DNA from 3 places in the Pseudarthrobacter sp. NPDC092419 genome. Region 1 is predicted to be linked to each of the others. Evidence: riboswitches for the same ligand, from Rfam matches in the RefSeq annotation. Region 1 holds a riboswitch; each other region holds the start of a gene.
What was found. Region 1 has a riboswitch for thiamine pyrophosphate ahead of ACIQC0_RS08765 (bifunctional hydroxymethylpyrimidine kinase/phosphomethylpyrimidine kinase). Riboswitches for the same ligand answer to the same signal wherever they lie in the genome.
Positions count from the first base shown of each region.

Region 2: another riboswitch for thiamine pyrophosphate. It lies ahead of ACIQC0_RS14245 (ECF transporter S component); the one in region 1 lies ahead of ACIQC0_RS08765 (bifunctional hydroxymethylpyrimidine kinase/phosphomethylpyrimidine kinase).
Region 3: another riboswitch for thiamine pyrophosphate. It lies ahead of thiO (glycine oxidase ThiO); the one in region 1 lies ahead of ACIQC0_RS08765 (bifunctional hydroxymethylpyrimidine kinase/phosphomethylpyrimidine kinase).

Region 1 covers NZ_JBIVQF010000004.1:231,281-238,330, reverse strand. The annotation lists gene ACIQC0_RS08770 (Rne/Rng family ribonuclease) at 253-3,720, shown strand; TPP riboswitch at 3,839-3,935, shown strand; gene ACIQC0_RS08765 (bifunctional hydroxymethylpyrimidine kinase/phosphomethylpyrimidine kinase) at 3,925-5,448, shown strand; gene rplU (50S ribosomal protein L21) at 5,782-6,090, shown strand; gene rpmA (50S ribosomal protein L27) at 6,152-6,415, shown strand; gene obgE (GTPase ObgE) at 6,532-7,050, shown strand, end outside.
Region 2 covers NZ_JBIVQF010000009.1:115,004-122,053, forward strand. The annotation lists gene ACIQC0_RS14225 (glutamate--cysteine ligase) at 1-729, opposite strand, end outside; gene ACIQC0_RS14230 (UDP-N-acetylglucosamine 1-carboxyvinyltransferase) at 799-2,322, opposite strand; gene ACIQC0_RS14235 (energy-coupling factor transporter transmembrane component T family protein) at 2,440-3,252, opposite strand; gene ACIQC0_RS14240 (ABC transporter ATP-binding protein) at 3,249-4,796, opposite strand; gene ACIQC0_RS14245 (ECF transporter S component) at 4,796-5,419, opposite strand; TPP riboswitch at 5,486-5,625, opposite strand; gene ACIQC0_RS14250 (DUF4235 domain-containing protein) at 5,763-6,026, shown strand; gene mnhG (monovalent cation/H(+) antiporter subunit G) at 6,064-6,483, opposite strand; gene ACIQC0_RS14260 (monovalent cation/H+ antiporter complex subunit F) at 6,473-6,751, opposite strand; gene ACIQC0_RS14265 (Na+/H+ antiporter subunit E) at 6,748-7,050, opposite strand, start outside.
Region 3 covers NZ_JBIVQF010000010.1:23,481-30,530, forward strand. The annotation lists gene ACIQC0_RS14600 (DUF302 domain-containing protein) at 1-312, opposite strand, end outside; gene ACIQC0_RS14605 (RNB domain-containing ribonuclease) at 312-1,817, opposite strand; gene thiE (thiamine phosphate synthase) at 1,863-2,525, opposite strand; TPP riboswitch at 2,553-2,672, shown strand; gene thiO (glycine oxidase ThiO) at 2,665-3,987, shown strand; gene thiS (sulfur carrier protein ThiS) at 3,984-4,220, shown strand; gene ACIQC0_RS14625 (thiazole synthase) at 4,225-5,040, shown strand; gene ACIQC0_RS14630 (hypothetical protein) at 5,043-5,345, opposite strand; gene ACIQC0_RS14635 (DUF3107 domain-containing protein) at 5,400-5,624, opposite strand; gene ACIQC0_RS14640 (TetR/AcrR family transcriptional regulator) at 5,687-6,349, opposite strand; gene moeB (molybdopterin-synthase adenylyltransferase MoeB) at 6,435-7,050, shown strand, end outside.

The DNA of each region.
Region 1 (7,050 bases):
ATGACGCGCAGGGCAGGCTCCGGTTGTATACGGATCAGACTCCCGCGACTCCATTGGGCGGCACCTGGTTGTAGCACGTAGAACAACGGGTTTCAGGACATCCTGCCGGCTCCCACGGGCTGCCGCACCCCCACGCCGGTGCGAACCTGGGAGTATCCACTTGACTTCTGTCAACGCCTGCGGGTTTTGACAATATTTGCCCCAATGGGTGCCGGATGTGGCGGTACGTCAGGGGCAGGAGTGTTGCCACGTATGGAAAATGAACAAGGTTTGGCCGTTAACGAAGAAGCTGTTGCGGCGGATGCCGCCGTTGCCCCTAAGAAAGCCACCAGGACTCGGCGCAAGGCTGCGCCCAAGAAAGACGCCGCAGAAGCCACGGCACACGTTGACCCTGAACTGGCTGAACCGGAACTGAGCGAGCCGCAGCTGGCTGAACCGTCCCTGGGCGAGCCGGCGCTCACCGAAACTGGGCTTACCGAAACTGGGATTACCGAAACTTCGCTGACTGAAACCGCCGGCGGTGCAGATTCCGGCGGGGAAGTACCAGCTGCGGCGAAGGCTGCCCCTGCCCGCCGCACCCGGGCCCGCAAGAAACCGGAGGCCGCACAGTCTGCTGCTGATGCAACCCCAGTAGTCAAGGGTGACGTTCCGCCCGCCGACTCTGTACAGAGCGAAGTCGCGGGGGACGGCAGCGGGGACCCTGCCGTCCCCGCAGACGCCGGTCAGGAAACCTCAGGGGAGCCGGACGCCAAACCGGTGCGCCGCCGTCGTACGTCAACGCGCAAGGCGCAGGCAGCCGCTCCCGATGCTGCCGCGGAGGAAGCTCCGGCCGCCGACGCAACCGAAACTGTCGAGCCCGCAGCCGCAACCCCCTCAGCTGAAACTCCGGCACCGGAAGCCGCCGCAGGGCCCGCGGAGGCAGGAACCCCTGTGGCAGGACCCGCCCAGGACGACACAGCCCAAAAAGACACCGCGCAGACCGAAGACGCACCGGCCACCCCGTTCGGATCGCTGTTCATGGAACCCGGTTCCGCGACCTCGGTCCTGTTCCAGGCCCCGGATCTGAGCACTGTTGCCCGGCCCGCGCCCGTAGCCGTAGAAGCTGACCAGGACGACGTGGACGAGGACGATTCCGAGGAGCCTGGCAGCAGGCGCCGCCGCCGCAGCCGTGGCCGCCGTGGCCGCAGCCGCTCCGACCGTGACGGCGAAGCCGCGGACGGCCAGGAAGACGAAGACACCGCCGATGAAGACACCGCCGGACCGGTCGAAGAAGGCGTAACGTCGCGACGGCGCCGCCGCCGTCGTCGCGGCGACCAGGACCTTGAGCTCACCGGCGGCGAGGACGACGACCCGCCCAACACGGTTACCCGCGTCCGCGCACCCCGCCCCGCGAGCGACATTCCCGTCAGCAACCGTGTCACCAGCGTCAAGGGTTCCACCCGCCTGGAAGCCAAGAAGCAGCGCCGCCGCGAATCCCGCGACACCGGCCGCCGCCGCACCGTCATCACCGAGGCGGAATTCCTGGCACGCCGGGAATCCGTGGACCGGCAGATGATCGTCCGGCAGCGCGACGACAGAATCCAGATCGGCGTCCTGGAAGACGGCGTCCTGGCCGAGCACTTCGTCTCGAAGACCCAGCAGGACTCCCTGATCGGCAACGTCTACCTGGGCAAGGTCCAAAACGTGCTGCCCTCCATGGAGGCCGCGTTCGTAGACATCGGCCGCGGCCGCAACGCCGTCCTTTACGCCGGTGAAGTCAACTGGGACGTTGTGAACCTGGAGGGCAAGCAGCGCCGAATCGAGAACGCGCTGAAGTCCGGCGACACCGTCCTGGTGCAGGTCACCAAGGACCCTGTGGGCCACAAGGGCGCCCGCCTCACCAGCCAGATTTCGCTGCCGGGCCGCTACCTGGTGTACGTCCCGGGCGGGTCAATGACCGGAATCTCCCGGAAGTTGCCGGACGTGGAGCGCAACCGCCTCAAGCGAATCCTCAAAGACCGCCTGCCGGAGCATGCCGGCGTCATTGTGCGCACGGCCGCTGAGGGTGCCTCCGAAGAAGAGCTGACGCACGACATCAACCGCCTCCGCGCGCAGTGGGAAGGCATCGAAAACCAGTCGAAGTCCACCAAGATCCTTGCCCCGGAACTGCTCTACGGTGAACCGGACCTGACCATCAAAGTGGTCCGTGACGTCTTCAACGAGGATTTCTCCAAGCTGATCGTTTCCGGCGAGGAAGCCTGGGACACCATCGAGGCCTATGTGACCTACGTGGCTCCGGACCTGGTAGGCCGGCTGGAAAAGTGGACCCAGGACCAGGACATCTTCTCCGCCTGGCGTATCGACGAGCAGATCCACAAGGCCCTCGAGCGCAAGGTCTTCCTGCCCTCGGGCGGCTCCCTGGTGATCGACCGGACCGAAGCCATGACCGTGGTGGACGTCAACACCGGCAAGTTCACCGGCAGCGGCGGCAACCTCGAGGAAACCGTCACCAAGAACAACCTCGAAGCTGCCGAGGAAGTTGTCCGCCAGTTGCGCCTGCGTGACATCGGCGGCATCATCGTCATCGACTTCATCGACATGGTGCTCGAGTCCAACCGCGACCTGGTCCTGCGCCGCCTGGTGGAGTGCCTGGGCCGCGACCGCACCAAGCACCAGGTTGCCGAGGTTACGTCCTTGGGCCTGGTCCAGATGACGCGCAAGCGCATGGGTACGGGCCTCCTGGAGGTCTTCGGCGAGCAGTGCGAGGCCTGCGCGGGCCGTGGCATGATCACGCACGATGACCCAGTAGAGCACCGCCGCGCCAACACTGTGGCGGCTGAACACCACGTTCACCGTGCCGACAACCGCGGCGAATCCAGGGGCGAGGGTGCGCGCAACGAGAACCAGCGCGGCGACAGCAACCAGCCGGGCGGACGGGAGCGCAAGCGCCGGCGCGGCCGGGGCGGCCAGCAGGCAGAAGTGACGCCGGCGGCGGCACCCGCCGTCCAGCTCCACACGGTCCACCCGGACCCGTCCGACGCCGAACGCCACGCCAAGGCAGAGGCCACCCGCCTGGCCCTGGCCAACATCGCGGCGGCGGCCCATGCGGCGCACCTCCACGACGACGAGGTGGCAGCAAGCAAGCAGGCAGCATCAGCTGCCGCGCCCGCGGCGCCGGTGCCCGCTGAACGCGCAGAAGCGGAAAAGCGCGACGCCGTTGCTTCCGCCCGGCCCGCAGCAGTGCTCACCTTCGGCGGCGAGAAGGTTGCGCTGCCCTTCGTGGAGCACACGGAAGAGCAGCAGCCCCAGCCTTCGCTCTCCCTGGACCGGCTGGCCGAGGCGTTCGCACACCTGGGCGGACCCGTCAGCGAGGAGGAAGCTGCACCGGCAGCTGCCGCCGCCGAGCCAGCAGCACCCGCTGCTTTGGCCGTACCGGTTTCTGCAGCTCCAGCGGCTCCCGCAGGTGCATCCGCGGAGAAGGACTACTCCGACCACACGCTGGAGCAGTCCCGCCAGCGGAGGCCGCGCCGCAACCGGAGCGCGAGCCGTGCCCAAGGCGCAGCCAACGCCACCACGGTGGAGCAGCACGAAAACGTGCCGGCCCCGGCCGCCGGGCACTCCCACGCGGCCAAGGCTCCGGAACCTGCCGCGGGCCCCGCGCCGGAAACAGCCCCGCCAGCCGCGAAGCAGGCGGAGGAGCCCATCATCCTCGGCGTCGGGGTGCCGGCCTCGGAGCTGTAGCCCGGGCAAGCGCCCTCCGGAAGTCCCCGTCTCATGGACTTTTCCCCCTGGAAACCCCTGGGGAGAAGTTCATAAGGCGGGGATTTCTGCGTCCGGGACGGCAAAACGGCTAGGCTGGGAAACCGACACGGGGTGCCGCGCAGAGGGCGGCTGAGATCCAGACCCGTTGAACCTGTCCGGTTAGCACCGGCGAAGGGATGTCTCTTGTCATCGATCACTGTCCTGCCACAAGTGCGGGAAACTGGCGCCGCACTGTCCCGCATCCCGCGCGTCCTGTCCATTGCCGGCTCCGATCCCTCCGGCGGCGCCGGCATCCAGGCGGACCTGAAGAGCATCGCGGCCCACGGTGGCTACGGCATGGCTGCCATTACGGCGCTCACCGCGCAAAACACCCGTGGCGTGCAGGCAGTGCACGTTCCGCCCGCAGACTTTCTGGCACAGCAGCTGGATGCCATCAGCGAAGACATCACCGTGGACGCGGTCAAGATCGGCATGCTCGGCGAGGCAGCGGTCATTGAAGTGGTGCGGGCCTGGCTCGAGAAGGCGCGCCCCGCCGTCGTGGTCCTCGACCCGGTGATGGTTGCCACCAGCGGCGACCGGCTCCTGCAGGAGTCCGCCGAGACCGCCCTGCGCGCCTTGTTGCCGCTGGCGGACCTCATTACCCCGAACCTCGCCGAACTGGCGATCCTCGTTGGCGAAGAGCAGCAGTCCACCTGGGCTGGGGCCCTGGACCAGGGCCGGCGGCTTGCCCGTGCCACCGGCGCGACGGTCCTGGTCAAAGGGGGCCATCTCGCAGGCCGGGACTGCCCGGATGCGTTGGTGGACACGTCCGGCCGGCTGTCCGCGGAAGTGGTGGAACTGCCGGGCGAGCGGGTCGCTACGCGGAACAGCCACGGCACGGGCTGCTCCCTGTCCTCGGCGATGGCCACAATCCAGGCCCGGCTCGGACATTGGGAAGCATCGCTTCGGGAGGTCAAGCCATGGCTGGCGGGCGCACTGGCTGCTTCGGGCCAGCTGTCGGTGGGAACGGGAAACGGCCCCGTGCACCATTTCCACCACCAGGACGTCCCGCGCCCTGAAGGTGCCTTCGGCCGGCAGCTCTGGGCGGACGCCGAGGACTACCTCGAGGACATTTTTGCCCTGCCCTTCATCCAGGCGCTGGCCGCGGGAAACCTGTCCGAAAGTGAGTTTGCGTATTACCTCGCCCAGGACGCCATCTACCTCAACGGCTACTCACGGGTGCTGGCCCGGACCAGCGCGCTGGCGCCCACGGAGGCCGAACAGTTGTTCTGGGCAGGCTCTGCGCAGCAATGCCTGGAGGTCGAGTCGGAGCTGCACCGTTCCTGGCTCAGCACCCGGCCGGCGCAGGGCGGACTGGGCCCCGTGACCAAGACGTACGTGGATCACCTGACTGCAGCGTCGGCGTCGGGCAGTTATGCGGTGCTCACCGCCGCGGTGCTGCCCTGCTTTTGGCTATATGCGGAGGTAGGGCGCACGCTGCACGCAGGATTCGTGGCAGCGGGGGAGCCGGCCGGACACCCCTACGCCGATTGGCTGCGCACGTACGCGGACGAAGCCTTCGCGGCGGCGACGCGCCGGGCCGTGGCCATCGTGGACGAGGCCGGGCGGAACGCATCCGAAACGGAGAGGACCGCCATGGTGACAGCGTTCCGGCACTCGTGCCGGCTGGAAGTGGAATTCTTCGACGCGCCGCGCCTGCATTCCTGACCGTAACGGGGCTTGTCTGCGGCTACTATGGTGGGGCACGGTCCCGGCGCCGGAGCAACCTGTGGCTACTATCACAGACGACCCGCCGGAACCAGCCTCATTTGCGGCCGAAGCCAAAACTAGCGTATTCTAGATCTTCGGTGCTTACGCCAACACTTGGGTTATGACCCTGGGGGTCGCCGCGTGTCCAGGACATGCTGCAATTTCTTCCGGGATAGCTCACGGGTTCCCCCGGGAAATCCACGGCGTTGAGGCACAGCGGAAACCCAGCCACTCAGCGCCGGGTGCCGCACGCAAATTTAGTAATAAACGTCGAGAGAAGTGAGTTCCCAAGTGGTGTACGCGATTGTCCGCGCAGGCGGCCGCCAAGAGAAGGTTTCCGTTGGAGACTTCGTTACCCTGAACCGCGTCGCCGGTGGAGCCGGCAGCACCATTGAGCTGCCCGCACTGCTCCTGGTAGACGGTGACAAGGTCACCTCCGCCGCTGCTGACCTGGCCAAGGTGACTGTTACGGCTGAGATCCTCCAGGACCTCCGTGGTCCTAAGATTGTGATCCAGAAGTTCAAGAACAAGACCGGTTACAAGAAGCGCCAGGGTCACCGCCAGGAACTGACCAAGGTCAAGATCACCGGCATCAAGTAACCACTGGTTACTGTTCAGGTTTTTCAGCAGATTCCCCAGAATTTAGAGGCAGGCATTTCAGATGGCACATAAAAAGGGCGCGAGCTCCACTCGCAACGGTCGTGACTCCAACGCTCAGTACCTCGGCGTGAAGCGCTTCGGCGGCCAGGTTGTTTCCGCAGGCGAAATCATCGTCCGCCAGCGCGGCACCCACTTCCACCCGGGCGCCGGCGTTGGACGTGGCGGCGACGACACCCTGTTCGCGCTGACCCCGGGAGCCGTTGAATTCGGTACCCGCCGCGGTCGTCGCGTCGTCAACATCGTTGCTGCTGCGGCTGCAGAGTAACAAACAGTTCTGAAGCGGTGGAGCGGGCCATACGGTCCGCTCCACTGTTCTTTTAACCGCATTACAATCGTCTTGGCGTCCAGCGGCGCCGGGAAACAGCATTTGAGGAGATCCACGTGGCCAGCTTTGTAGACCGGGTAGTACTGCACGTATCCGGCGGTACCGGCGGCCATGGGTGCGTCTCCGTCCACCGCGAAAAGTTCAAGCCGCTCGGCGGGCCCGACGGCGGCAATGGCGGCAATGGCGGCGACGTCATCCTTCGCGTGGATCACCAGACCACCACCCTCCTTGATTACCACCACGCACCGCACCGGCATGCCACCAACGGCGGCCCCGGCATGGGCGACTGGCGCGGCGGCAAGAACGGCGAGACCCTGGTGCTGCCCGTTCCGGACGGCACCGTGGTCAAGTCCAAGGACGGCACCGTCCTGGCGGACCTCGTGGGTGAAGGCGCCGAATTCGTGGCGGCCGCCGGCGGAATCGGCGGCCTGGGCAACGCAGCGCTGTCGTCGCAGAAGCGCCGGGCTCCCGGGTTCGCGCTGCTCGGCATCGAGGGCGAATCCCGCGACATCGTCCTGGAACTGAAGTCCATCGCCGACATCGCGTTGGTCGGCTTCCCGTCCGCGGGCAAGTCC
Region 2 (7,050 bases), on a different contig from region 1:
GTCCAGGAGCCGGGTGACCACCCGCCGATATGCCGGGTAAGTACCGTAAATTGCCGACGGTCCTGCGGTCGGCCACCGGTTCCACGCCTGCGTCCGATAACTCTCGAAACCCGTCTGCTGCCCGTTCCAAAACGGCGAGTTAGCGCTGAGGGCAGTAAGGACCGCCAGCTTGTCGCGGATCCGGTCAAGGACAGCAACGCCTTCGTCCGGCGACTCAACATACGTGTGAACGTGGAACCCACAGGTTAGTTGCTCCTGCGCCGTGAGGCCAAAGCGTTCGAGCATCAGCGCATAGCGCGGGTCCGGAGTGGTGTGGGTAGCTGATGCCAGCGGCGAGGTGGCCAGGGCCGCCACCCGTGCGTTGCTCTTCCGGGCCGCAAGATCCGCCAGGGTGCGGCCCGCCTTGATCTGCTCAAGCAGCACCCCGTACTCAAGGCACGGCCGCGTCTGTGTCTCTATCTGCTCAAGCTTGAGCTCGGCACTCAAGCCCATCTCGTCGTCGTCGTAAATCGTCTCGTCCCGCTTCTCCAGGGAGTGCGGGTCGACGTCGCGGGGCTCCAGCACCTCCGTTCCCGGCACAAAGGCCTGCGGCCCCGGGGAGTGGGAGCCCTGCGGCGCATCGTCGGCGGCCACGCGCCGTCCGGACAGCATGACGTCGGCCAGTGCGAGCGGCTCCCCCGTTTCCGGAGAGACGATCAGAAGCTCTTCCTCAACGCCGAATGTACGCATACTTCCATTCTGCGGGAGCATGTGGCGTTTGCGCGGCGAAACGTCACATTCATGACGAACCGTGAATACTCAGTCCTGGAAGTACTCCACCTTGGCGCCGATGGTGTTCAACCGCTCCGCCAGATCCTCGTAGCCGCGCTCGATCACGTAGATGTTCCGCAGCTCGGACACGCCGCGGGCCGCGAGCATGGCCAGGAGCAGGCAGGCGGCAGGCCGTAGCGCCGGCGGGCAGCCCACCTCGGCGGCACGCCATTTGGTAGGCCCGTTGACGTAGATGCGGTGCGGATCCAGCAGCTGCACCTGTGCACCCAGCCGGTTCAGCTCCGTGAGGTAGATGGCCCGGTTTTCGTAAACCCAGTCGTGGATCATGGTCTGGCCGTGAGCGTTGGCGGCAATCACCGCGAAGAACGGCAGGTTGTCGATGTTCAACCCGGGGAACGGCATGGGGTGGATCTTGTCCTCGGGCGCCCGCAGCTCCGACGGCTTGGTGGTGACGTCCACCAGGCGGGTGCGGCCGTTCCGAGCCATGTATTCACCCGAGACTTCCAGCTGCTGGCCCATCTGCTCCAGCGTGGCCAGCTCGATCTCCATGAACTCAATCGGCACACGGCGCACGGTCACCTCGGAATTGGTCACGATCCCGGCGGTGATCAGGCTCATCGCCTCAATCGGGTCTTCGGAGGGGAAGTATTCGACGTCGGCCTCAATCCGAGGGCGACCGGTGATCCGAAGTGTGGTGGTTCCCACGCCCTCAATGGCCACACCCAGCATCTGCAGGTAGAAGCACAGGTCCTGGACCATGTAATTAGGACTTGCGTTGCGGATAACGGTAGTGCCCTCGCGGTGCGCGGCGGCCATGATGGCATTTTCGGTCACGGTGTCGCCGCGCTCGGTCAGCACGAAGGACCGTTCGCGGGCATCCGCCGGCGGTGCCTGGACAGTGTAAAAACCGGCAGAGGCCTCCACGGACAGGCCGAACTGGCGCAGCGCCTGCATGTGCGGCTCGACGGTGCGGGTACCCAGGTCGCAGCCACCGGCGTACGGCAGGCGGTATTCGGCTGTCTCGTCCAGCAGCGGCCCCAGCAGCATGATGACGCTGCGGGTGCGGCGGGCGGCATCGATATCCATGCCGGCCAGGTCCAGCGCGGCCGGGCGGCGCAGGCGCAGGTCGGTGTCGTTGAGCCAGGTACATTCGACGCCGATGCTCACCAGCACCTCGACAATCCGGTTCACTTCCTCGATGCGCGCCAGGCGGCGGAGGACGGTGGTCCCGCGGTTCATGAGGCTCGCACACAACAGTGCCACGCCGGCGTTCTTGCTGCTGTTCACGTCCACGGCGCCGGAGAGCGTGCGGCCACCCTCCACGCGGAGGTGGGTCATCCGCGGCTTGCCCACGTTCACGATGCTGCGTTCAAAGATGGTTTCGAGCCGCTGGATCATCTTCAGGCTCAGGTTCTGCTTGCCCTGCTCCATCCGGGCCACGGCGCTCTGGCTGGTTCCGAGCTCGGCCGCCAGCTGTCCTTGCGTCCAGCCCTTTTCGCCGCGGGCGTTCCTGAGCATGGCAGCTACGTGTTCGGTGGTTTCCTGCGTCATACCACCAAATATATCATCGATGAGTTACGACGGCGGTTCCAGATCCACCTGCACGCCGATCCCCGCGGCCAGTTACCCGACACGTGCGATATTCGCAAAGCAGCCAAGGGCAGAGTCTCAGTTCTCCAGCCACACCATGTTCCAGGTCCCGGCGGAGATGGCGGCGGCCGCCGACAGCCCCGCAATCAGCGCGCCACCCACAAACACCCAGAGATCCAGCCGGCTGTACGTGGACTCCCGTGCCCAAGTCCGCGGCCCGCCGCCGAACCCGCGCGCCTCCATGGTCACGGCCAGCCGGGATGCCCGCCGGATCGCCTGGACCAGCAGCCCGAAGCTCTGCCCGAGGGTGGCTTTGGCCCTCTGCAGCATATTTCCCCGCGAGCCGACGCCGCGTGCCCGCCTCGCCATGCCGATGGTCTGCCATTCCTCCGCCAGCAGGCCCACCAGCCGCATGGCGGCAAGGGTGCCCAGCACGAACCGGTGCGGCAGGCGCGCCTTCTGTGCCAGTGCGTCCGCGAGGTCCGTCGGGTCGGTGCAGCTCATGAGGAGCACCGCGGGCAGCGCGATCGCCAGCCCCCGGAGCATGAACCCGGCGCCCAGTTCCAAGGACCCTTCACTCATGGTCCACAGCCCGACGTCGATCAGCGTCCTTCCGCTGTCCGGCGCCAGGATGGAGGTGCTCCAGCCCCCCACCGCCGCGGCGAGGATCAGCGGCCACCCGCGCTGCCACAGCAGCACGAAGGTCAGCCCTGCCAGCGGAAACAGGAGGAGTTCGAACACCAGCGCCACGGAGGCTGAAACCCAGTCGATGGACAGCGCCAGCACCAGTGTCATGAGGAAGACCGCCGCGAACTTGCTCAGGGGGTTGGCACGGGTGAGCAGCGCCTGGTTGCCGCGCAGGTTCAGTTCCTGCCGCGCTGCCCCCGTCACGATGCCACCCGTTCCGGCGCTGCCATGTGCAGCTCGGCACCGGCGAGGGCGGCGGTGAATTCGGCGTCGTGGGTTACTGCCACGACGGAAGTGCCCTGGTCCAGGAGCTCGGACAGGAAGGACGCAAGTTCTGCCCAGGTGTTGGCGTCCTGCCCGAACGTCGGTTCGTCGAGGACCAGCACCTGCGGGCTCGCGGCCAGGACCGTTGCCACAGAGAGCCGCCGCTTCTCGCCTCCGGAGAGTGTGTAGGGGTTCGCGTCCACCAGGGCCGTCAGCCGCAGCCGCTCGAGCAGTTCGTCAACCCGTTCTTCGCCGTGCCCGAGGTGCCGCGGACCGAACAGCAGTTCGTCCCGCACTGTCCCGGTGACAAACTGATGCTCGGGCTCCTGGAACACGGTGCCGATCCGTTCGATCAGCTGCTCCGCCTTCCACTGGTACGGGTCGATTCCCGCGCCGCGGCTCAGGCCAACGGTGGCAGAAACCTTCCCTTCCACCGGTTCCAGGAGCCCGGCGAGGGTCAGCGCGAACGTGGACTTCCCCGCCCCGTTGGGCCCCGTGATGGCCAGGGCCTGGCCAGCCCGCACCTGCGCCGTGACATCGCGCTGGACCGGGACCGGCGGGATCTTGCCGAATCCCTTGCGGCGCGCGCGTTCCCTGGAGACGCCCAGCTTTTCGGCCGCGAGCAGGAGGTCGCCGGAGCCCGGTGAGGGCATGGCCGCACGTGCGCGCGTGGCCGGCACGTGGCCGGGCACCCATACGCCGGCGGCCATGAGCATCGCCCTGGCCTCGGTGAGCACCCGGTCCGGCGGCCCGTCCAGCAGCACAGCGGGGTCCGCAGCGGACCCCGGCTGCAGGACCACGATCCGGTCCACCAGGTCCTTCCAGACGGAGACACGGTGCTCCACCACCACCAGCGTGGCGCCGGTCTTGTCCAGGCAGCGGCCCACGGCGTCCCGGACCTCCAGCACGCCAGCCGGGTCCAGGTTGGCGGTGGGCTCGTCCAGCAGGACCAGCCCTGGGCGCATCGCCAGGATGCCCGCCAGCGCGAGCCGCTGTTTTTGCCCTCCGGACAGCGCAGACGTGGGGTGGTGCAGCGGCAGGTGGGAAAGCCCGACGTCGGCCAGCGCCTCGTGCACGCGCGCCCAGATGGCGTTACGGGGAACGGCCAGGTTCTCGGCGCCGAAGGCGACATCGTCACCAAGGCGCGAAAGAACCACCTGCGTCTCCGGGTCCTGCTGCATCAGTCCGGCGCGGCCGCGCCGGCCTCGGGGGGAAGCTCCATCGACCAGAAGCGAACCGGACTCGTCAGCGTCGCCGGCCTCGCCGTCGTCGTCCATGTCCCCCAGCACCCCGGCGAGGGCGTGGAGCAGCGTGGACTTGCCGGCACCCGACGGGCCGAGCAGGAGCACACGTTCCCCCGGCGCGATGTCCAGGTCGAGGCCCTGGACGGCCGGCTTGGTGCGCCCGGCGTGCCGCCAGCCCCAGCCGCGGGCGGCCACCGCGGCGGGGCGGACGGCGGAGGCGCTGCCGGAAGGTTCCGACATCAGGAGAAGACGGGCTCCGTGGCCGCCTTGCGGGAGGCGAAGGGGCTCAGGACGCCGGTCCGGGCGAGGCCGCGCGTGGCGATCCAGGACAGCGCACCGGCGATGATCGCACCGGAGATGCTGGTGAACAGGATGTACGCGAACTTGTCGCCGGCGGAGTAGGCGATGTTCCAGCCCCACGGGGAGAACGAATCGTTCAGCCCGCAGAACAGGCCGGCAGCGGCGCCCGCGATCAGTGCCACCGGCAGGTTGAACTTCCTGTAGACGAAGATCGCGAAGATGATCTCTGCGCCGAGGCCCTGGACGAACCCGGAGAACAGCACCGACGTGCCGTACTGCGACCCCATCAGCAGCTCGCCCGTGGCTGCGACCGTCTCGCAGAACAGCGCCGCGCCGGGCTTGCGGATGATGAGCATGCCCAGGACGGCCGGAATCATCCAGCCGCCGGCGATCAGGCCGGTCAGGGGCGGGTAGATGGCGTTCATCGGGCCGGACACTGCCAGCGCGCCCTGGGACCAGGCCCAGAAAATGACGCCGCCGGCGATGGCGATCAGCGCCGCCACCACGATGTCCACGACGCGCCAGGACTTGCCGGGGGTCTTCTTGATTGCTGCAGTTGCCATGGTGATCCTCCTGGGTAACAGGAGGGGAAAGTGCTCCCGGCAACCGCGTTGGACGGTGTTGCCGGGCACTTCGAGAACTCGACTCCCTTACGCCGGTACTAACCGGATCAGGTTCGAGGGTCTGCGGCTTCCCGCACTCTCAGCGCCCGGACGGGTTCCTGGCTGAGCCAGTGATGCCCGACGGCGGCGCTCCCCTGTCGTTTGAATGATGTGTTTCCGAATGATGCGGCCCCTGAGGGCTGGTTCAGTTTACACCGCAGCGGCCAATGGCGGCGGGGAAAATTACGGCGCCGGGCCGTTAGGCTGGGGTCAGTCCGTTTTCTGCCCGCAAGGAGTACAAGGAATGAACCTTTTCATTAAGCTGCTCGGCACCGGCATCTCGCTGGTGGCAGGCTTCGTCGGCACCAAGGTGGTCAACACCGTCTGGGAGAAGACCACAGGCCGGAAGCCTCCCACCGGCAAGGACGAGGATGTGCCCACCAGCCTGCACTCGGCCCTGACGTTCGCCCTGATCTCCGCATCGGTGAGCACCGTCATCCAGGTCCTGGCGAACCGCGGCACCCAGCGCGCCATCACCCGCTTCGCCAAGAGCCAGGACATCGTTTAGCCCCGCGCTTCAATCTGCCGCCGGCAACCCGCCTCACTCATTCCTCGGGAGGCGGGTTGCCGGCGGCTTTCTGCACCACGGCTTCGAGCTCGTCCGAGGTCAGCAGTTCCCGGTGCAGGTGCTTGGTCCGGTAACCGGCCCGGCCCACCATGTGCGCGGAGACCGGCACCGTCAGTAACTGGAAGATCCAGGCCACCAGCAGCACGGGCCACACCCACCAGGTGCGCAGCTGCAGCCCGATCGCCGCCAGCAGCAGGAACAGTCCCAGCACCTGCGGCTTCGTGGCGGCGTGCATCCGGCTCAGCAGGTCCGGAAACCGCAGCAGGCCTATGGCGGCGCCCAGCGACAGGGCAGCGCCGACCACCATGAACACCGCAGAAACGGCGTCCACCCAGGCATCAACGCCCGCGACAGTCTCGCCCACCGCCCGGTAGCCCATCAGCAGTTCAGGATTCATGCGGCTGCTCCCTTCTGTCCGCAACGAAGCGCGCCACGGTCACGGAGCCGACGAAGCCGATAATCGAGATGGCCACCACCAGCATCAGGTTGTTCAGGTGGCGGTTCACGGCCATGTCGATACACAGCGCTGCGCCCAGGATCGCCAGCAGGACGTCGGTGGCCAGTACGCGGTCCAGCAGCGAAGGTCCGCGGGCAATCCGGATAATGGCCCCGCCCGCGGCGAGCGACAGGATCACGGCCGTCACGGCCAGCACGGACTGCATCATGCGGCGGCCTCCCGTCGGACAATCTCAAGTTCGGCCGGTGTGCCCATGATCCTGATCAGCCCCGCTTCAATGGAAAGTACTTCGTTACGCAGCCTGGCCACGTCCTGCTCAGCGCTGATGTTCAGCCCGTGCAGATACAGGGTGGACGTGGAACGGTCCACCTCCACCACCAATGAACCCGGAATCAGCGAAATCACGTGCCCGGTGGCCGTCACCAGAAGGTCCTGGTGGCTCCGGAGCGTCACAGCGACGACGGCGTTCCTCACCCTGCGCCCACGGACCACCGCCAGGAAGAGCAC
Region 3 (7,050 bases), on a different contig from region 1:
TTGTGGGTCGATTGCCTCTACCGTGGTGGCGTCCGCCTCCTTGCCGCGTCGGACCACTACGTTGCAGGGCAGGAGCGCGCCCATTTCGGGCTCGGCCGCCAGGGCGCGGCTGGCCAGTGACGGATTGCACGCACCAAGAATGATGTAGTCGCCCACAGCCTCCGCCGCATCCGGGCCGAGTTTTGCCTCGAAGGTGGACCGGACGTTGATCTCCGTCAGGATTCCAAAACCCTGGTTGGCCAGCGCATCCCTGGTGGCCTGGACGGACTCTTCCCAGGCGAGCGGGACGGTGACGCTGTTGGTGTAGCTCATCATGACTCCTTGGTGGTGGGCTGCTGACTGACGAGTTCGAAATGAACCTGGCGCGCGGCGATGTCCGAGGACACCAGGCGCACCCGTACCTTGGTGCCCGATTCGAGTTCGCCGGCACAGCGGGCGGTCACCGCAGGCTCCGCGATCTGGATGATGCCGGAGGCGCCGTTCCCGTTGCCGTTCTTGCCGTTGGACGGCCCGCCATTGTCCTTGGACGGCCGGGAGCCGGAAATGACAATCGCGTCGAACTCCTGCCCCACGTGGTTGACCAGCAGCGCAGCTTCCACGGTGTCCAGCGCCATGCGCTCCATGCGGTTTGCCAGTTGATCCGAACCGGCCATAATCCCGGGCAGCAGCGGCAGGGCCGCACGGGCCCAGTCGGGGACTCCGCCGCCGCTGCATAGCGACTCGCAGATCACCAGGACGAAACGGTCCACAAGCCGGCGCAGTGGAGCCGTGGTGTGGGCATAGGACGCACCGATGGCTGACTGGACCGCATCCCCGGGGACAGTGCCGTCGAAGGCGGTGTAGGCGGCGCCGCGGAACAGCATTCCGGCGGAGTGCAGGATGGCAAGCTGGCGCGGCTCCGTGGGGTCCAGGGTGCGGAGGTATTCGCCGTAGCTGATCTTTCCGTTCCAGGGCTTTCCCAGAACTTCTGTCTGGAGCCGGAAGTGGTCCAGGGATCGGCTGTCGGGCTCGGGCATGGTGCGCAGGATACCCACCTTGCCGTCCAGCATGAGGCGGGCGGCGGCCATCCCGGTCATGAGGGAAATCTGTGCGTTCCAGTCCTCCACGGGAAGCTGCGGGGCGGCGGCAATCCGGTAGCCGCCGTCGGGGAGCTGGACGATCTCCTGGTCCGGCATGTTCAGGCTGGCGCCGCCCCGCTCGCGCTCCAGTGCCACGCGCTTGAGCCCTACCTCCTTGAGCAGCTGGAGGACCGGCGGCGCCGTGCCGGCGTCGAGCTCCTTCTGGGCGCCCTTGTAGCTGAGCTTGTCACGGCTGCGGACGCGCGCCCGGCGCACGGTCACGGCAGTCACTTCCGCGGCGTTGTCCAGCTGGAAGTCCCAGACGAACGCCGGGCAGTCCTGGTCCGGCAGCAGGCTGCCGGCACCTTCGCTGATGACCTCCGGGTGCAGCGGGATCCGGCCGTCCGGGGCGTAGAAAGTTTGCCCCCGGCGCCGTGTTTCGGCATCCAGCGGCCCTCCCGGCCGGACAAAAGCGGGAACGTCGGCGATGGCGTACAGCACCCGGTAGCCGCCCTCGGCAGGCTCAATGAACAGGGCCTGGTCCAAGTCCGTGGAGGATTCCGGGTCGATGGTGATGAAGCCGACGCCGGTCAGGTCATAGTCGGGCATGTCCAGCGCGGCCACGGCCGCTTCGGCGTCCGCGACGACTTCCGTTGGGAATCGGGCGGGCAGTTCCAGCTCGGTGCGCAGCGCGCTCAAGGCCTCCTCGAGCGCGTTTTTGTGCTCGTGGACATGGGGGGCCAACCGATGATGCGACACGAAAATCAGCCTAGCCCGAAACCACCGGAACGAGGAACAGCGGGGCTAGCGCGCGGCGTCCAGCGCCGCGAGCAGCGAGGCTGCAGCCGCGGCCGGGTCCGGCGCCTCCGTGATGGCGCGGACCACCACGATCCGGCGGGCCCCTGCAGCGACCACCTTGTCCACGTTGCCGTGGTCGATTCCGCCGATGGCAAACCAGGGCAGGCCGGCCGGCGCGGCGGCCGCGGCGTGCCTGACCAGGTCGAGGCCGACGGCGGCCCGGCCGGGTTTCGTGGGCGTCGCCCACAGCGGACCCACGCAGAAGTAGTCCAGCCCAGCCGGTCCCGAGGCAGCGGCCACCGCTGCATCCACCTGCTCCGGCGCGTGCGTGGACTGCCCGATCGCCGCGCCGTCCAGGAAGCTGCGCGCGGCCTTGACGGGGAGGTCCTTCTGGCCGATATGGAACACCGGCGCCCCGGAAAGGGAAGCGATATCGGCGCGGTCGTTGACGGCCCACAGCCGGCCGTGCCGTTCGGCAGCTTCGCGCAGCACGTCGAGCAGCTCCAGCTCCTCGACGGCCTCGATGGTTTTGTCCCGGAGCTGGATGATGTCCACGCCTCCGGCGAATGCGGCGTCGACGAACCGGGCAAAGTCGCCCTGGCCGCGGCGGGCATCGGTGCAGAGGTACAGGCGGGCGGACGCCAAGGCGGCAGCGGGGGACACATTCATGGCAGCAAGCCTAGTTCCTCTAAACTGGCCTCGTACTGCGGGAGCCTGCGGCGGCTGTCATAAAAGCGCCGGGCTGAGAGGGCGTCAGAGCCGACCGCTTGACCTGATCCGGCTAATACCGGCGTAGGGAAGGAACCATATGGGCAACCCCACCGTTGGGTCCGGCGCTGCCGCAGGAAGCGTGGTGCATGCCGACGTCGCCGTCATCGGCGGCGGGGTGATCGGCCACAGCATCGCCTGGGAAGCCCGCCGCTCCGGCCGATCCGTGGTGCTGGTGGACGATGCCCCCGGAACCGGCGCCAGCTGGGCGGCAGCCGGAATGCTCGCCCCCGTCAGTGAGCTTCACTACCAGGAGGAAAACCTCCTGGACCTGATGCTGGAAGCCTCCTCCCTGTGGCCGGGTTTCGTAGCCGCCCTCAGCGCCGCCGCGGGCGCGGCGCCCGGATACCTCACGACGCCGACCCTCGCCGTCGGCGTGGACGCTGCGGACCGGCGGGCGCTGTTGGACCTTCGGTCCGTGCAAAAGGCCAACGGCCTCGACGTGGAGCCCCTCACGGTCCGGGAGGCCCGCCGCCGGGAGCCGCTCCTGAGCCCGGCGATCGCCTGCGCCCTGGACACCCCTGCCGACCACCAGGTGGATCCGCGGCAGCTGGTGGCCTGCCTCCGGCTGGCGCTCTCCCGGCACGCAGAAGGCGACGGCGGGGCCGGCACCCGGGTGGCGGGCGCCGTCGACGGTTACGCGGTCCCGGCCCGGGCCGCTGAACTGCTTTGGAAGGACGACGGCGTGGCCGGAGCCCTGCTGAAAGGCGGCGGAAAGGTCTTCGCGGGGGAGACCGTGGTGGCCAATGGCCTCTACGCAGGAGCGCTCGGCGGACTGCCAGCCGGACTGGCCCTGCCGCTGCGTCCCGTGCACGGCGACATCCTGCGGCTCGCCGTGCCGGAACACCTTCGCCCGCTGGTGACCGCCACGGTCCGGGGCCTGGTCCATGGCGTGCCCGTCTACCTGGTGCCCCGGCAGGACGGAACCGTGGTGATCGGCGCCACCCAGCGCGAGGACGCCCTGGGCGGGACGGCTCGCTTGGAATCCGGTGCAGGTCAGGACGCTGCGTCCGACGGTGCGGTGTCCGCCGGCGGGGTCTACCAGCTCCTCCGGGACGCCCAGGCGCTGGTACCCGCCGTCGCCGAACTGGAATTACTCGAATGTACAGCGCGGGCCCGCCCCGGAACCCCCGATAATGCGCCACTGCTGGGCCGGGTCCCGCTGCCTGACGGCGCAGCGGGACACGTCCCGGGGGTCATCGTCGCCACCGGCTTCTTCCGCCACGGCGTGCTGCTGGCACCCGCCGCCGCGGCTATTTGCCGCGCCCTGCTGGATGGCAGTCAAGACCCCCGCTGGGCAGCGTTCAACCCTGCCCGGTTTTCCGCAGCCGCATCACGCCACGACACCAAGGAGAGAGCATGAATATCATTCTGAACGGAAGCCTCCGCGCCGTGCCGGACGGCGCCTCCATTGCTGCGCTGGTCAGCCATATCACCGGCCGGCCGCTGGCAGCAGACGGCCAGGCCGCGGACGGGCGGAAGCTTGGCGTGGCGGTGGCGCAGAACGCGCAGGTGGTGCCGCGGAGCCAGTGGTCCGCCACAGCGCTCGCCGAGGGCGACGACGTTGAACTTGTCACCGCAGTGCAGGGAGGCTGACATCATGACCCAAATAACGAACGCACCCGCCGGCGCAGAATCCGACGTTGCCGACACCTTGGTGATCGACGGAGTCCCGCTGCACTCGCGGCTGATCATGGGGACCGGGGGAGCGCCCAGCCTGGAAGGGCTCGGCGCTGCGCTGCTCGCCTCCGGTACAGCGTTGACCACAGTTGCGATGCGCCGTTATTCCCCTGCGGAGACCGGCTCGCTGTTCCAGCTGCTGGTGGACCACTGCATCCGGGTGCTGCCCAACACGGCGGGCTGCTTTACAGCCCGTGATGCCGTCCTCACCGCTGAGCTGGCCCGCGAAGCCCTGGAGACGGATTGGGTCAAGCTGGAAGTCATCGCTGACGAACAGACCCTCCTGCCGGATGCCGTGGAGCTGGTCGACGCCACGGAACAGCTGGTGGCCCGTGGCTTCAAGGTCTTTGCCTACACGAATGACGATCCTGTCCTGGCGCTCCGGCTCGAAAACCTGGGCGCCACGGCCGTCATGCCGCTGGGAGCACCGATCGGAACAGGCCTGGGCATCCTGAACCCGCACAACATTGAGCTGATCGTCTCCCGCGCTTCGGTTCCCGTGGTGCTGGACGCGGGAATCGGGACCGCTTCCGACGCCGCGCTGGCCATGGAACTGGGCTGCGACGCTGTGTTGCTGGCGACGGCGGTGACGAGGGCGCAGAACCCTGCGCTGATGGGCGCGGCCTTCAAGCACGCGGTGGCTGCCGGCAGGATGGCCAGGGCTGCGGGGCGGATCCCGCGGCGTGAGCATGCACTCGCGTCCTCCGCCATGGAGGGCAGGGCGGAGTTTCTCTAGCTCTAAAGGCGGAGGGCTGCGGTCAGGCGCTCCGTGTCCTGCCGGGCGCGTGTGCGTCCCAAGTAGATGACGACGGCCAGGGTCGCGCAGGTTCCGAGCAGCACGGGCAGGACCCACGGCAGCCAGGTCAGGCCGGGCAGGTAGCCAAACCCGGCGGCGATGAGGATTATCCAGGCCACGGACGCCGCGGCCACGGCCACGCCCGCCGGGAGGGCGGCGCCGTACTTGGCGTGCCGCCTGTCATTGGCCCACACAAGGAACCCTGCGGCAACGGCTGCGAGCACGACGATGGTGAGCGAGAGCATGGATCTCCTTTGACTGTAAGCCGCGGCGGACTGGCGGCCGCCGCGGCTTAGGTCCTAGAACTGGCCGAAACCTACGCGCCGGACTTCCTCGGCACCGATTTCCACGTAGCCAAGGGCGTTGCCGGGAACGATGATCAGGCGTCCTTTGTCGTCCTTCAGGCGAAGCTCGCTGCCGGTGTTGATGGCTTCGCCGACGACCTTGGCCACGGAGTCCGCGTCCTCCGTGGACTCGAGGACGATTTCGCGGCCAACGTTCTGCACGCCGATCTTAATTTCCACAGGGGCCTCCCAGCCGGTCAAAGTGCTCAGGTATCTCTACCCGTTGATGTCTTATTTGTAGTCTAGGACTCTTTGGGAAAACGGGAGATTCCGCGCCAAGCTAAACGGTAGATCAGGTCGCTGGCCACATCGAGGTCCAGGTTTCCGTCCGTTTCCAGCCAATACCGCGCGCTGACCTGGGCCATTCCGGCCAGGCCGCGGCCCAAAAGCTGCGCTTCAAGCTGCGGCAGCTTGGTGTCTTCCGCGATCACCCGTGCGATGGCGTCCGCGAATGTGCGGTTCAGGGTCTCCAGCCGCGAACTGACATCCGCGTCGTTAATAAGGTCTGACTCAAAAACCAGCCGGTGTGCCTGGTCATCGCTGGCGATGAACCGGAAGTAGGCCCGCATGACGGCCTGGACGCGTTCCTTGTTATCCGTGGTGGAATTCAGGGCGCCAAGCAGCAGTTCCGTCAGGGCTGTCAGGTGGCTGTCCAGAAGGGCGAGGTAGAGCTCGCGCTTGGACGGAAAATGCTGGTACAGAACCGGCTTGCTGACCCTTGCGGTCTCAGCAATTTCGTCCATGGCGGCGCCGTGGTAACCGTTGGCCACGAACACCTCCTGGGCTGCCGTCAGGAGCTGGGCACGGCGCTCATCCCGTGGCAGCCGTGCCGAGCGCTGGCCTGCCGGCCGGGCAGGTGATTCCGGGGCTGCGGACGGGCGGTCTGCACGTGCTTCTGGGACCACGGTTGTCCTTCTTTCCGTTGCGGGGTACTTCCACTTTACTGCGGGGTAATATGACCCGGCGGTATCCCGGGGCCTACATTGAAGTATGGCCTCTTCTTCGACCGCAAATGTTGCAAATGTTTCCCTGGAGCCCTTGGTGGAACCGGCAGGCGAACTTTCGCCGGCGGAAGTGGAACGGTATTCGCGGCACATCATTATTTCCGAAATAGGCGCGGTGGGGCAGCGCAGGCTCAAGAACGCCAAGGTGCTGGTAATCGGCGCAGGCGGACTGGGCTCCCCCGCATTGCTGTACCTCGCCGCGGCCGGCGTGGGAACACTCGGCATTGTCGATGACGACATGGTGGACCTCAGCAACCTCCAGCGCCAGGTTATTCACAGCATGGCGGACGTGGGCCGCCCCAAGATCGAGTCCGCACGTGACGCAATTCATGCCCTGAACCCCCTTGTTGATGTCCGGCTGCACAACGTCCGCCTCGACGCAACCAACGCGCTGGAACTGTTCGCCGGCTACGATCTGATCCTCGACGGGGCCGATAACTTTGCCACCCGCTACCTGGTCAACGACGCCGCCGCCATCCTGGGCAAGCCCTACGTGTGGGGTTCCATCTTCCGCTTCGACGGACAGGTCAGCGTCTTCTGGGAAAAGCACGGGCCCACTTACCGCGACCTCTACCCGGAGGCACCGCCGGCAGGTTCGGTCC